Regions from separate parts of the Paenibacillus sp. Y951 genome, predicted to be linked through region 2. Evidence: predicted binding sites of a transcription regulator. Region 2 holds the regulator's gene; the other holds the start of a gene.
The links. Region 2 encodes Rex, which represses fermentation and respiration genes when NADH is low (regulators of the CRP and FNR family bind a similar motif). Its sites were predicted from a motif close to TTGTGAAATATTTCACAA; they were not measured.
Positions count from the first base shown of each region.

Region 1: a site for Rex is predicted at 2,472-2,489, ahead of nadA (quinolinate synthase NadA). Genes of this name have one in related genera too.

Region 1 covers NZ_JBXCIY010000022.1:43,292-47,739, forward strand. The annotation lists gene hpt (hypoxanthine phosphoribosyltransferase) at 1-123, shown strand, start outside; gene ftsH (ATP-dependent zinc metalloprotease FtsH) at 217-2,226, shown strand; gene nadA (quinolinate synthase NadA) at 2,550-3,488, shown strand; gene nadB (L-aspartate oxidase) at 3,725-4,448, shown strand, end outside.
Region 2 covers NZ_JBXCIY010000001.1:483,876-488,323, reverse strand. The annotation lists gene AC1TPB_RS02620 (hypothetical protein) at 156-683, opposite strand; gene AC1TPB_RS02615 (amidohydrolase) at 685-1,980, opposite strand; gene AC1TPB_RS02610 (redox-sensing transcriptional repressor Rex) at 1,973-2,617, opposite strand; gene dinG (ATP-dependent DNA helicase DinG) at 2,622-4,448, opposite strand, start outside.

The sequences.
Region 1 (4,448 bases), on a different contig from region 2:
CAGCCCCATTATAAGGGATATACATTACCAGACGAGTTCGTTGTCGGTTATGGCTTAGACTTTGCTGAAAAGTATCGTAATTTGCCATTTATCGGCATCCTTAAGCCAGAAATCTATTCGTAGGACTGGCCAGGCATGTCCTCGATAACAGCTATACGTTGTTATCGAAAGACATGCTATGTTAAAATAATTGAAGCGTCTGAGAGGAGGTAGGGGATGAAACGGTTCATCCGTAATTCAAGTTATTATTTAATTATTTTTTTGGTTACGATAGGGATCTATAATTACATTAGTAAAACAGGTGATACTTCCGAACCTTTGAGATACGATCAGCTAATTACAGCAATCGAATCAGGGAATGTGGCAGAATTAGTTTTGAGGTTTGAAGATCAATCCTACTTTGTAACAGGTAAGTATACACAGGTGCCAGCAGATGTTAGTAGTCAAAGCTTTACATCTCGTGCCGCAACTAGTTCTGTTCCACAACTTGAAGAACTTCGTAATGAATATGGATTCACATTAAAACATGAGAAGATGAAGACACCAAGTTTCTGGTCTAACTTCTTAGTAACATTAATACCGTTCATCTTAATTTTCGTATTGTTCTTCTTCTTAATGAATCAAGCTCAAGGTGGCGGCGGCAAAGTGATGAACTTTGGTAAGAGCAAAGCCAAGCTTTATACGGAAGACAAGAAAAAAGTTACGTTCCAAGATGTTGCAGGTGCAGATGAAGAGAAACAAGAACTTATCGAAGTGGTTGATTTCTTGAAAGATCCTCGTAAGTTCAACTTGGTAGGTGCTCGTATTCCGAAAGGGGTACTTCTTGTAGGACCTCCAGGTACAGGTAAAACATTGCTGGCAAGAGCAGTTGCTGGAGAAGCTGGCGTACCATTCTTTAGTATTTCAGGTTCTGACTTCGTGGAAATGTTCGTCGGTGTTGGTGCTTCTCGTGTTCGTGACTTGTTCGAGAATGCGAAGAAAAATGCACCATGTATTATCTTCATCGATGAGATCGATGCAGTAGGTCGTCAACGTGGAGCTGGTCTTGGCGGTGGTCATGATGAGCGTGAACAAACGTTGAACCAAATGCTAGTAGAAATGGATGGTTTCGGTGCTAACGAAGGTATTATTATTATCGCTGCAACGAACCGTGCTGATATCTTGGATCCAGCGTTACTTCGTCCAGGTCGTTTTGACCGTCAAATTACGGTAGATCGTCCTGACGTTAGAGGTCGTGAAGACGTGTTGAAGGTACATGCGCGTAATAAGCCACTTACAAGTGAAGTAAATTTAGCTACTATTGCGAAACGTACAACTGGATTCAGTGGTGCTGATCTTGAAAACCTTCTGAATGAAGCAGCATTACTTGCTGCTCGTCGTAATAAGAAGGAAATAAATATGGTTGATATCGATGATGCGATTGATCGTGTTATCGTAGGTACAGAGAAGAAGAGTCGTGTTATTAGTGATCGTGAGAAGCGCATTGTTGCTTATCATGAAGCTGGACACACGATTGCAGGCTACTACCTAGAGCATGCAGATCAAGTTCACAAAGTTACGATCATTCCTCGTGGACGTGCTGGCGGATATGTAATCATGCTGCCAAAAGAAGATCGTATGCTTGTAACGAAGAACGAGCTACTAGATCGCGTATGTGGTCTGTTAGCAGGTCGTGTTGCCGAGGAAATCTTCATTGGGGAAATTGGTACAGGTGCATACAGTGACTTCAAGCAAGCTACAGCTATTGTTCGTAGCATGATTATGGAGTATGGTATGAGCGATAAACTAGGACCAATGCAATTCGGTAGCTCGCAGCAAGGTTCTGTATTTTTAGGACGTGACATTGGTCACGAACAAAATTACTCAGATGCGATCGCATATGAGATTGACCAAGAAATGCAAGCGATTATTAACGAATGTTATAACCGTACGAGAGACCTTCTTAACGAGAAGAGCAAAGAGATGCATGCTATTGCAACGACATTGCTTGATGTTGAGACGTTGGAAATCGAGCAAATTAAGTCATTGCTTGAAACAGGTCACTTACCAGCTCCGTTTGCTGGCGGTGCTTCAACTGAAGCGATCGTAGAATCGGAAGCAGCACCAATTATCGATGAGATCGGTGATGTGAAAGTTCGCATTCAACCACGTGAAGATGAAGAGTCTGTAACAGAGCAGGACCCGATTCCGAACAATCCGGTAGATGATGATAACAAAAAAGATTAATTATAATAAATAGCAAGACTGTTCTCTTCAACGGTAAGATTGTTGAAGAGAACAGTCTTTTTGTTTTAATTGAAATTACTGAGCTTTAAAGCGAGCAAATCAGCCTTACATTATTTAAATGTTAAGGAATGATGAACATTTGCTGCTTACTCCATTGACATGACGGGTTAACACATGTAAATTAAATCTTGAATCGTTTATCTTTAATTACTTTTGTAAAATGTATAGGAAGCGACTTGTAGAGTAAGTGCATGAATTCACAAAGTCGTTATTGCTATTGTAAATAGTAACAAAACCATTGTGCATAGAGGAGAGGATCTAGAGTGGAAACATTAGCGCTAGAACGCAAACAAGAACAGAATCGTCAATTGCGTGAACGTCTTATGGAGCTGAAGAAAGAAAGAAATGCAATTATATTAGCACATTATTATCAACGTGATGAAATTCAAGAGGTTGCCGATTTTCGTGGGGATTCGTTTCTATTAGCTCAAAAAGCTGCTCAAACTGATGCTGAAGTTATTGTATTTTGCGGTGTTCACTTTATGGGCGAGAGTGCAAAAATTCTTGCGCCTAACAAAACAGTCATTATTCCTGATGAACGAGCAGGTTGTCCGATGGCGGATATGGTTAATGTTGATGGTCTTCGTAAGCTAAAGGCACAGCATCCTAATGCGACCGTTGTCACATATATTAACTCATCAGCTGAGATTAAAGCTGAAACAGACATTTGTTGTACATCTGCCAACGCATTGAATGTTGTCAATTCTGTAGAAGGTGACGAAGTCATCTGGGTGCCAGATAAAAACCTTGGTCATTATGTTCAACAAAATACAGACAAAAAAATGATTATTTGGGAAGGCTATTGCAATACGCATGATATGCTAACCGTCAAAGATGTAGAAGAAATGAAAGCGAAATATCCTAATGCACAATTTGTTGTACATCCTGAATGTCGTCCAGAAGTAGTAGCGCTTGGAGACTTTGTAGGAAGTACAACAGCCATTTTGAAATATTGTAAAGAATCACCATGCCAAGAGTTTATTGTAGGTACAGAAGATGGAACTGGCTATCAATTACGTCTTGATAGTCCGGGTAAAACATTCAACTTCGCTTCAAAATATTTAGTATGTCCGAACATGAAGGTTAATAATTTGAAAAAGCTTGTGAAATGTCTGGAAACGATGCAGCCTCAAATTTATGTTCCGCCTCATGTGGCTGACCAAGCACGTTTATCATTGGAGCGCATGTTACTTGTAAAGTAACCGTAGAGGAAGTTCAAAAAGCGGACTTTGATAACGATGGGTATGCTTCGTAGGTTACTCGACGTCGAATAGGAAGCGAACTTGGGAAGTGTGGGACTCGTGTACCAATAACGTACACTGGAGTGTCCTCCTTTCTCAAGTAGCGCTCCCTCTTCTCGGCTTTCGAAAGCCCGCTCTTTGAACCTCGATTGGAAGTAGCTGAACGTGCACGTAGAGGAAGTTCGGAGGGTACAACAATGATTCCAAGATACTTAGTGGATATAGATATTCAGAGCTTGCCGGTAGTGGATACTGATGTGATTGTAATCGGAGCAGGAATTGCCGGTTTGTTTACGGCGCTTCGTTCTAGTAAAGGGCAATCTGTTGTGGTGATTACGAAAAAGTCATTGCTGGATAGCAATACTCGTTATGCGCAAGGTGGCATTGCAGCGGTTATATCAGCAGATGATTCACCCGAATATCATTTGCAGGACACAATAGTAGCAGGTGCGGGCCTTTGTGATCATAGTGCTGTGGATGTGCTCGTTCATGAAGGTCCAGAAGGTGTAGAAAATCTAATTAAGCTCGGCACGCAATTCGACGTGGAAAATGGAGAATATGCCCTTACACAAGAGGGAGCTCATAGTCAGCGTCGTATTTTGCATGCCAATGGAGATGCTACAGGATTTGAAATTGTACGTGCTCTTTCTGAGAAGGCAATTGCCAATGCTAATATTGATGTATGGGACAATCATTTCGTTATTGATCTCGTAACAGACAAAGGTATTTGCTATGGAGCGATTGTCCAGAAAAGCAATGGAGAGCGATTATTTTTACGAGGCAAAGCTACAGTTCTATGCTCTGGCGGTTCGGGTCAACTCTATCGCTATACAACGAATCCAGAAGTTGCTACGGCAGATGGTGTTGCTATGGCATATCGTGCAGGTGCTAATATACGTGATATGGAGTTTATTCAATTCC
Region 2 (4,448 bases):
AACCGTACTTTCCAAGTTCGCTTCTTATTCGACGTCGAGTAATCTTCGAAGCACACTCATCGTTATCAAAGCCCACGTTTTGAACTACCTTTATAGCAAATAGTATATCATGTTTGCTATACGATTTTACAACATAAATAAAGGAAACGAGATCGTTATGATCTCGTTTCCTTAGGAATTGTATATTCATCTATTAAAGTTCCATCGCTCATTGCATAGAAGGCATAGATAATATAATTGCTATCATCCTCGCCATAATGAACTTCCCACGCTAGCTGATTTGCCAAATATGCTTCCTTTATCGTAACGTTTTTTGCAGTTGGCTTAGATGATTGTAGCTTTTGTAAGACAACTTCAGATGAAACAATAGCGTTCGTATTCGCTGAGGCTAATATGTTATTATCTTGCCATACCGCATACTGCTCTTGTCCATCCAATGTTTCCGCCAGCACTATCCAATACTGTTCTTCCCATATATATTTTTCAAGATAATTTTCAGTGGAAAGATCATATTGCTGAGCAAGACTTGCACGGACTTCATCTTTTTCATTCCAACGATCCATCTGAATATTACGATAAAACATAACGAGTAACACAATAATAACAATGAAAAGCAATATACTGAAAGCTATCCATTTGCGTGGCGTCATCCAAGGGGATCGTTTCTTTTCAATGGCTCTCATCTTATTTCAACAGACGCTCAAAGCTAGCTTGCGCCTCGTAGCGAACTTTCTCCTCATCCATCGTAAGTAACTTTCTATTACTAACAACTTGCTTACCATCAATCCATACATGAGCTACATCACGACCATTAGCTGCATAGACAAGATGAGAAATAAGATCAGTACGTGGGAAGAAATGTGGTTGATCGATATTAATTGCAATAAAGTCAGCTTTTTTTCCAACTTCAAGCGTACCGATTTGCGAGTTCCAGATGGCTTCGGCACCCATTGACGTTCCAAGCTGCAGAGCTGTATAAGCAGGAACTACAGTCGGATCACCTGACACTCCTTTATGAAGCAATGCAGCAGCTCTTATTTCTTGGAATAGATCTAAGTTATTATTACTTGCAACACCATCAGTACCAAGCGAAAGCTTCACACCAGCTTTCAATAGTTCCGGTACTCTTGCTACACCACTTGCTAGCTTTAAGTTACTAATCGGATTATGAGAAATTGATGCACCTCTTGCTGCTAACAGTTCAATTTCCTCATCCGTTAGATGAACAGCATGCGCTAATAATGCTGGACGTGAGAAGAAGCCTAGCTCATCCAGATGCGCAACTGGACGTTTTCCGTACTCATCTACATTCTGCTGCACTTCAGCTTTCGTCTCTGACATATGAGTATGTAACGGCAAATTCAGATCATGTGCAGCTTGTACAATACGAGCGATATAATCTGGAGGGCAAGTATAAGGTGAATGCGGCGAAAGCATTGTAGATATTCTTCCATCCCCTTGACCATTCCATTGTTTTGCAAATGAAATTGCATCTTCTAATTTGGCTGTTTGTACTTCAGGTGGACAAAGTCCGATGACTCCTCTAGTAAGAAAAGCACGAATACCTGCTTGCACCGAAGCTTCAGCGACTTGATCCATGCGATCATACATATCTACAAATGTTGTTGTACCACTTAGCAGCATTTCAGCAATCGCAAGATTACTTCCTGCCCGTGTATCTTGATCAACATATTTTTCTTCCATCGGCCACATTTTTTCTTGTAGCCACACTTGTAAGTTCAAATCATCTGAGAAACCGCGAAGTAATGTCATCGCTGCATGACCATGTGTATTCACTAAACCAGGCATGAACACTAATCCTTTACCATCTACACGCTCGGCATCTGTTACATTTTCTGGACGATCTGCACCGATATATGTGATGACATCATCTGTTACGATCATATGCCCACTTAACACTTCAGGTGTTGCACCTGCCATCGTAACGAACAAACCGTTTTCAACCCATATTTTACTCATCGTCGGCCACCTCTTTATTATTCAAATAGTAAGCTAAGCTCAATAATTCCTTCGTAAAATCAGCATATTGGATCCGAACATGATCTGGCACACGTAATATTGTTGGAGCAAAATTAAGGATACCTTCAATTCTTGTTTCAGTTAATTGATTAGCAACATTTTGTGCTTCAGAAGCAGGAACAGTAATAATACCAATACGAATATTAAGTTCATCGATTGTTTTCGCTAATTCAGACATCGGCTGAACGGTTAAGTTATTAATTTTTGAACCCGCTTTATTTTCAACATTATCAAACACAGCAACAATTTGCATATTATCATTACTGTACTTGTTATAATTACATAATGCATGCCCTAGGTTACCAGCACCGATCAAAGCTACATTAATAGTCTGATTAATTTTAAGTATATGACGTATTTTATCAATCAAGTAATCTACTTCATATCCTATTCCTTTACGTCCGAAATCACCGAAGTAAGCAAGGTCTTTTCGAATTTGTGCTGGATTGAGGTCTAATCGATTACCGAGATCTTGTGAGGAAACCGTCCCAATTTCACGACTTTTCAATTCATGAAGTACTTGCAAATAGATAGGTAATCTTCTAACAACAGCTTCAGAAATTTTTGTTTGCTTCATCCGTTCAATCCTCCTTTAACCACTCTTCCATCCGCTTGGCCATCTGACTTGTATGCATCGTCTCGATTTTCGGAGCAGGTAATGAATATAAAAAATGTTTACCATAATAAGCTTCAATTACTCTAGTATCATATATGATTACAATCCCTTTGTCAGTAGCTGTACGAACTAACCTACCAAAGCCTTGCTTAAAGCGAATAACGGCTTGCGGGATCGATAATTTCATAAATGGATTTTTCTTCTGCTTCACTAGCAATTCCGACTTCGCCTCAACAAGTGGATGATTAGGTGGTTGGAATGGCAGTCGCACAATCGCAAGACATTGCAACGCTTCTCCAGGGATATCTACGCCTTCCCAAAAGCTGCTTGTACCGAGCAACACCGATGCTTGATTTTGCAAAAATCTACGCGTTAATTTCGTGCGATTATTACTATCAACACCTTGTCCCAGCACTTGAATATTGCTACCTTGCAGCGTTGCTTTCAGCGGATCATATACTTGCTTTAACAATCGATATGAAGTGAATAAGATCAGCATTTTCCCACCGAGTGTCTGTGCACTTTCCGCTAATGAGCCTACTAATTTATCCAAATATGCCGCGTCAACATGAGCACCCTTCAAGACAGGGAAATCACGCGGGATAATAACTAAAGCCTGCTCACGATAATTAAATGGTGAATCAAGCATGACTGCTTTTAACCGATTGGAGTTTTCATATGACGATAATCCAAGCTGCTCGGCAATATATTCAAAATTTTTCTGAATAGATAATGTAGCAGATGTCATAACGACAGTATCTTTCACTTCAAACAAATATTTTTTCAACAATCCGCTTACATCAACTGGAGCTGAATATAGCTGTAATGATCTGAACTTATACGCTTGCGTTCCTTCCATCCAGTACACATAATCTTCTTGTTCAAGCTTCATAAACATCCGCAATTCGTCTTTAATTCTGCTCAAATCACGTAATACACCATTTAAATCAATGAGAATGCTTTGCAGGCCTGTATCTTCATCAAGTCTTTCTTTCACTTCATTCGAAAGCTTTTCAATTGACTTTACAAATCGCGACAGCAATACATGGAAATTATTTTCCACTTCCATCGCTTCGTTCCATTCATGCGGCAGCTTATGACGATCCAATCGCAGCACCATACTTGCTGTACCAACAGATTCTGCCTCATTACTTTGCGTCGCATCGGAACTAACAATACTGTAGAGCCATTCGAACAACTTATCCCAATGCTCTTTCATATCTTGAAGTTGTGGATAGGCACTATCTATAACTTCATTCCATGCAGCAGTATGGTCGTCCCCATCCTCTTGAATCCGAATACGAAGCGATGGAAGCACTCCTGTTCGCATGTCTTTATACAGCATGTTCATTGCATATATATACGAAGTATAGGTCATTTGGTTACCAAGATGTTTGCCAGCAACTTCCTCAAGATGATGTGCTTCATCTAATATGAGATTGGTGTAACCAGGTAAAAGTCGATGATCGGCTTGAATATCTGTAAAAATCATCGAATGATTCGTAATACAAACATCAGATATCGTCGATTCATGCTTTGCACGATGATAATAACAACGTTTGAACCAAGGACAAGCGCGATTCAAGCATGAATCAGCGTCACTTGAAACCGTCCCCCAGAAGTCTGCACCACGTAACCCAAGATTAAGCTCCTCTTGATCACCCGTTTCCGTTTCTGATAACCAGACAACCATCTGTGCCGCTGTAACAGGATCATCCACTGGGGCAACGAAGTCCTTCATATTCAATTTATGTTCAAATTTCCGCATACAAAGATAGTTGCCTCTTCCCTT